2 regions of the Lactiplantibacillus sp. B652 genome follow, and region 1 is predicted to be linked to the other one. Evidence: riboswitches for the same ligand, from Rfam matches in the RefSeq annotation. Region 1 holds a riboswitch; the other holds the start of a gene.
The links. A riboswitch is a leader RNA that binds a small molecule or an ion and turns the genes downstream of it on or off. The one in region 1 is predicted to bind preQ1.

Region 1 (3,418 bases):
GCCGGGTTGGAAAGTAATTTACAGTTATTAAAAAAATATTGGCGTCCCAGTCTGTTAGTCGCCGTGCTGGGTGTGATTTTGCCCGTCGGCGTCATTGATTGGTGCAGTCAGATGTTTCATTTGAATGCTACTGAAAGTTTGTTTTTGGGCGTGACCTTTGCGGCGACGTCGGTTTCCATTTCTGTGGCCGTGTTGAAAGAACTTGGCGCACTCGATGGTAAGGAAGGCACCACGATTTTGGGTGCGGCCGTCGTGGATGACGTACTGGCCGTGCTGATTTTAAGTCTGATGATTAGCCTATTCGGTAGTGAAGTCAGCGGTGGAGGGAGTCACGCCTCGACGAATCTGGGGTTGTCGTTAGCGATTCAGCTGGCGTTCTTCATTGCCTTGTTCTTCGTGGTCAAATGGGTCGTGCCACACTTGATGGCGGTCGGGAATGCACTATTAGTGCCGACGTCGATTACGCTGATGTCGCTGGTGATTTGTTTTGGCCTCTCTTATTTAGCCGATATGATTGGCCTGAGTGCCGTGATTGGGGCATTTTTCGCTGGTATTGCAGTTGGTCAGACCGATTATCACGAGGTCATTGATGACCATATCCAGCCGATTGGGAATGCGGTCTTCATCCCCGTCTTCTTCGTCAGCATCGGCTTGAACATGTCATTTAAAGGCTTCTTGAGCGATTTCTGGTTCATTGTCGTGATTACGATTGCGGCAATCATCACGAAATTACTCGGGGCCGGAATTGGTGCACGTTTAGCCGGCTTCAACTGGTTGAGTGGGTATGAAATCGGGGCCGGGATGGTCTCGCGGGGTGAAATGGCGCTGATTATTGCGCAGATTGGGTATCAAGGGAAATTGTTGTCAGCTGACCGGTATTCGGCAGTTATCACGGCAATTATTCTGACAACCTTGATTGCCCCGTTACTCCTGCGTGGGGCAGTGAAACGGCAGGCCGCAGCTTGAGTCTGTGGTCAGTCGTTACCCGATTAGCCGTTAATTGATACAAATGGATTTGAAGAAAAGACCGGTTTGGCGATGATTGCCAAATCGGTCTTTTGCATGCTATTCAGTTGGCAGTCGTTGAAAATGGACTTCAGCGAGTTGGTCATAGTGGTTGGTTGCGACCAGTTCAAAGCGTTGCTGATGCGCCACGGCAGTGAACAGTGGAATGCCAGTGCCGAGGATGATCGGTGCGATTTGAATGTAGAGGTCGTCAATCAGGTCCGCGGCGAGTAGTGGCATTAAGACGCCGGCGCCACCAACGATCCAGATGTTACGACCGGGCGCTAGTCGGAGGTCTTGAACAATGTCTGCAACCGGGCTGTTGGTGAATTGCGTGCGCTCGTCACCTGGTTGCGGCTGGCTCGTCATCACAATGTTGCGAGTCGCTGGATTGTAAGGATTGATGAGCTGATCGGTCGTTTGTTCCATCGTGTACTCGTAAGTATGGCGACCCATAATGGCCGTATCAACTTGCTGCATGAACGCTTCGGTAGGGGCATCGTTAGCGCCGGGCGTCTGGAATAACCAGTCGAGACGATTATCTTTAGTCGCAAGGTAACCGTCAATTGAAATGGCCCCATAAAACTGAACTTTACGCATGATTCGACACCTACTTTATCTTTAGTAGTCACATTGTACCATGTTTTCCAGCGCTACACTTACTGAACTCCGGTAAAAGTTCAGTTACATAATTAATGGACGAATGGGTGGCGTGGAAAATGGCGCAAGCACCGGCGAAACGTTCTAACCACTTGAATGTCGTTAACAGTACCGTTTTGGTGGTTTTCAATTACGGTCGTCTCCGCTATAATTGGACTAGCATTTCATACAATTCAGTATGATTGGTTGCAATCTGCTGGTCTGGTTCGTAAACTGCCCAGAATAAAAAACCAAGAACTTCAGTAATCGGAGGTAGGAGAATGAATGCAACCCGTAACGTTATTATTGATTGCGATCCCGGAATCGATGACAGTTTAGCTTTATTACTGGCATTAAAATCACCGGCACTTAATGTGATTGGGATTACGATCGTTTGTGGGAACGTGCCCACCCACATCGGGGCAGAAAATGCCCTCAAAATTTTAGATTTGGCAGATCGATTGGATATTCCGGTCTACTTAGGCGCCAACCGTCCACTGGAAGTGCCGTACACCAGTGCACAAGACACGCACGGTGATGATGGCCTCGGGAATAGCCAGATTCCGGAAGTCACAGCGGTTCGGCCGATTCAGGATGCCGTTTCCTTTATTGTGGATACACTGACCGAAGCACCGACCACGTCAATTCTGGCATTGGGACCACTGACCAATATTGCCACGGTACTACAGCGTGACCCGCAACTATTTGAACAAGTCGAACAGTTTACCTTGATGGGCGGCAGTTATCGCAGTCATGGCAATTGTTCACCAGTGGCAGAATATAATTTCTGGTGTGATCCGGATGCGGCCAAAGTCGTCTTTGATTTAATGCCGGTCCCGATTCAAATGGTCGGCTTAGATGTCACGCGAAAAATCGTCTTAACGCCGAGTTTGTTGACGTATATTAAAGACATCAATCCTGAGCTAGGATCCTTTGTCGAAAAAATCACCAAGTTCTATTTTGATTTCCATTGGCAGTACGAACGGGTGATTGGCTGTGTCATCAATGATCCGTTGGCCGTGGCTGCGATGATTGACCCGGCCATTTTAGCGGGCTTCGAAAGTTATACGACGGTGGCGACGACGGGGGTTGCCCGCGGTCAGTCGATTGTCGATGACCATGACTTCTGGCACACGCCGGCTAATAGTGAAATTATGACGGATGTTGATGTCCCAGCGTTCTGGCGGCTATTCTTGACGACTGTATTCGGGGCGACCGAGCCTGATTTGACCCAAGTCCTGAACCAATTGGTGACGCCATGCGAAAAATAAAGACGCGGACGATTACCTTACTAGCGCTGTGCATCGCTTTGAACTTCGTCGGGAGTAACATTGCGCTGATGCTAAAATTACCGATTTACCTTGATTCGATTGGCACGGTCCTCGCTGCGGCGGTCTTTGGGCCCCTCGGTGGGATGCTGGCTGGTGGTGCGACGGGTGTGATCGTCGGTGCCACAACTGATTTATACTCACTATTTTTCATGCCAGTTCAATTGGTGACGGGGCTAGTCGCTGGTTTGCTCTACCGGCGGGTCAAACCTGGAACATGGCGGTCCAACTGGTGGTTAGCGGCGGTCATCTCGTTACCCGGCACACTGTTGTCGACGGCAATCACCGTGATATTGTTCCAAGGCATCACGTCATCAGGTTCTAGCATGCTAGTCCAACTGTTATTAGGGACTGGAATGGCAAAACCACTGGCAGTGTTCTTGATTCAGGTGGGTACTGATTACCTCGACCGTTTTATTACGGTATACGTGGTCGCGCTGGTGTAT
Region 2 (3,418 bases), on a different contig from region 1:
AATCTTGGAACGTCAACGTTGGCAGCTATGTCCTCACCGTTGTCTCCGTTGGTGAACGTGGTGACTTAGCCGCCATGGCAAAAATCATCACCAAATATACGTCAATCGCCGGCTGTTTGACCTTGGACGTTCAAAATGGCACCTTGGGCTACCGGACCCTCTTCACCCTGCCAGAAAACGTCGACAGTGAAAAACTTAAACGTATCATCGATAACTTGAACCGCAAACAATTCAAAGTTATCGAAGTTGAAGACTTACAAGCTGAATAGTCAGTCTGCTTTGGCAGCCGCATTAAGAATTGAATTCTTGATGCGGCTTTTTTGTGCTGAAATGCTGGGTCAGATGTCCTGTTCGTCAGCCGATGGGCGCCTTATTCCGACTTCCGGGGCTGGCTGACAACGCTGGAACAGGGCGGACATCGATTTGAACTCACGCAGAAGATCACTGCGCAATTTCAAATACGAGTCTTCTTCTAGCCCGGGAAATTCGCCCGGACAAGAAGAATTTCGCCCTTGAGCATTGTCCGCCAGCCCCTCCAGTCGGGAACCCACTCGAATGGCGGATGAACGGCCACCTATCTGGGTACAATTGTCCACTGAATATTAAGTGACTGGTCCTTCAAGCAAACTTTCAATTGGCCTCAATAATGCTTTATCAGACTTAATCACTGAAAAATCGGTTGAATTTTATTCGCAAAATTCAACGGACATTATTCTTGAATTTAGTCGATAAAATTACCTTCGTTTATAATTTGAGACTTTACTATCTCAAACGACTAAGGAAAGTTCTGACAAATTCAGTGAAACTGCTGATTCGAAAAGTTAAAACATGGGTTAGGAAGCATAGCCATCATTAGAAACCAGTCTGACAGTTGAATGTCAAAATGACCTTGGACTATGAATCAACGACTAATCCAACAAAAAGTTGAGTCCGCACACGTCCGCCTTTCGAATACCATCCCGGCTGGAAGGCATTCGGGGCAAGGCCAAGTGGTGAAATTCCACTTAGCAAGCGTTCTTTGCTTGGTTAGTGGAAGGTCAGTGTTTGAGACGTGGTTTGTCGGCTCAAACCTGTACCCACCACGTCACGGCCATTGCCCAGAATGCCTGGAAGTCGGCTTAGGACGTCACCATCACTGCAAGTTTACGCTAACTCGCACTGTTTCCAGCGGGTCACAGCTGGCCGCTTTTGACTTTGATTTCGACGTTGCCTTTGCTCCAAACCTCAATCCAACTCAAAAAGGCCGTTACAATCACCGACATGAATCGGTATTGTAACGGTCTTTTAGGTCATCTAGACACGAGTTAACCTATTGGATCCGGTCACTAAAGTGTAAGATGCGATCTAAGCTATACATAATTGGTGCGGTAATACTCATGATAATTAATTCGGATAATGCGGTCGTAAGGTACGTTGGCCAGAATGCGACGCCACTGCTCATCATGGTAATCATGATGGCAATCATGAACATCGAGACGGTGAAAAGGAAGATGTTCAGTAACATCCGCTGCCACACCGTCTTCAACTTAGGCGCGAGCCAAGTCAAAATCAGTAAGGCCAGTAAGGATTGGCCGCCACCGAATAAGACGTTGAGTAGGCTGGCACCTGGGCCAAAGGCGTCGAATAAAATCACCCCGGCAACGATGCCCCAAATATACTTGCGATTGAAGACTGCCAAATGATTCAGGCCTTCTGAGACCCGAAATTGGATGGCACCCGAGGCCAGACTGAAGGCTGCGGGACCGAGACATAGTACGACATACATTGCAGCGACCAGGGCATTAATGATCCATGGTCGAATTTTGGATTGCGTCATCCGCTTGATTCCTCCTAGTTTTTTAACGTGGGATGGTTACGAACCACGTATTGATTATGAAACAAAGCGAATATTATCGTAGCACGCCCTCAGCTTTCCCGCAAGCCAGCTAGGCAAAAATGCTGTCGGGAATAAATAGATCGCCCAAAGTTGCGGCCATGACTGCCTTGATTGCGGGCATTCGGTTGGCGGCCTCCTCGAAGACGACCGATTGCTTGCTTTGGAAGACGTCGTCGGTGATTTCAAACGCCGCCAGCTGGTACTGCTCACCGAGTTTGGCGCCGAGGTCAGTCTGATGGTCATGGAGTGCCGGTAAACAGTGCATGACGATGGTCGTTGCTTTGCTAGTCGCCGCTAGCAGGTCGGCGTTAATTTGAAATGGCAAGAGTTGTTTGATTCGTGCGCCATAATCGACCTGTTCACCCATGGAGACCCAGACATCCGTATACAAGGCATCCGCTTGGGCCACGGCCTGCTGCGGGTCGGCCGTGATCACGACGGTGCTTCCGGCGGCTTGCGCATACTGTTGTGCTAACGCGGTCACGTGGGCATCCGGCTGGAGTGCTGCGGGTGCGCCGATTGCCATATTGATACCGAGCATGGCACCAGCGACTAACAAACTGTTGGCCATATTATTGCGGCCGTCACCAACGTACGCTAGTGTCAGCCCTTTTAAATGTCCGAAGTGTTCTTTGAGCGTTAAAAAGTCGGCTAAAATCTGGGTCGGATGCCAGTCATCCGTTAGACCGTTCCATACCGGTACGCCACTATATTGCGCTAAGTCTTCGACAGTGGCCTGTTTGAAGCCCCGAAACTCGATGCCGTCATACATTGAGCCGAGCACTTTGGCCGTATCAACGACTGATTCCTTAGTGCCAAACTGAATATCGTTTTTACCGAGAAATTCAGGATGCGCGCCCAAGTCATTGGCTGCGACCGTAAAGGCCGAGCGCGTCCGTGTCGAAGTCTTCTCAAAGAGCAACGCGATATTCTTACCTTGTAAATAAGGATGCGGAATATGTTGGGCTTTGAGCGCCTTTAAATGGCTCGCAAAATCGATCAGATAGGTCAATTCTGCGGGTGTAAAGTCGATTTCTTTTAAAAATGACTGACCTTGAAAATGATTATTCATGGGTTTAAACCTCCGTCGTTAAAGCTGATAAGACTTGCGTGATCGTGGCAACGCCGGCTAATAAGTCGTCGGGTTGCATCACGATTGGCGGCAGCAGGCGTAACGTATTATCCCCAGCCGATAGTGTCAATAACCCGGCTGCTTGTAATTGGGTGATGACCTGGCTGACGGGCAGCTGCTCGTCCAAATGAATCCCGACCATCAAACCTTTACCCGTCAATTGTTTGACGACTGGTAATGGGGCCACCTGAGTCTCAAGCGCGTGCCACAAGGTTGCGGCGTGGTCACGAACTTCCGCTAACAACTCGGGGGTCAATTGCGTCAAAACACTGTTTGCGGCCGCCATTGCGAGGGCGTTGCCCGCAAAAGTCGAGCCATGGCTACCCGGACCAAACGCGCTCGCGAATTGCTTGCGGCCAACCATTGCGCCAACCGGAATCCCGTTTGCTAACCCCTTCGCAACCGTATAA

Region 2: it holds a riboswitch for preQ1, as region 1 does, so the genes downstream of both, MZO40_RS00080 (QueT transporter family protein) here and MZO40_RS14180 (nucleoside hydrolase) in region 1, are expected to answer to the same signal.

Annotation. Positions count from the first base shown of each region.
Region 1 covers NZ_JAMSKY010000014.1:14,757-18,174, reverse strand. The annotation lists gene MZO40_RS14190 (cation:proton antiporter) at 1-966, shown strand, start outside; gene MZO40_RS14185 (dihydrofolate reductase family protein) at 1,066-1,605, opposite strand; PreQ1 riboswitch class I at 1,861-1,905, shown strand; gene MZO40_RS14180 (nucleoside hydrolase) at 1,926-2,915, shown strand; gene MZO40_RS14175 (ECF transporter S component) at 2,903-3,418, shown strand, end outside.
Region 2 covers NZ_JAMSKY010000001.1:21,526-24,943, forward strand. The annotation lists gene cbpA (cyclic di-AMP binding protein CbpA) at 1-269, shown strand, start outside; gene MZO40_RS00080 (QueT transporter family protein) at 1,310-1,816, opposite strand; PreQ1 riboswitch class I at 1,825-1,869, opposite strand; gene argF (ornithine carbamoyltransferase) at 1,926-2,948, opposite strand; gene MZO40_RS00090 (acetylornithine transaminase) at 2,953-3,418, opposite strand, start outside.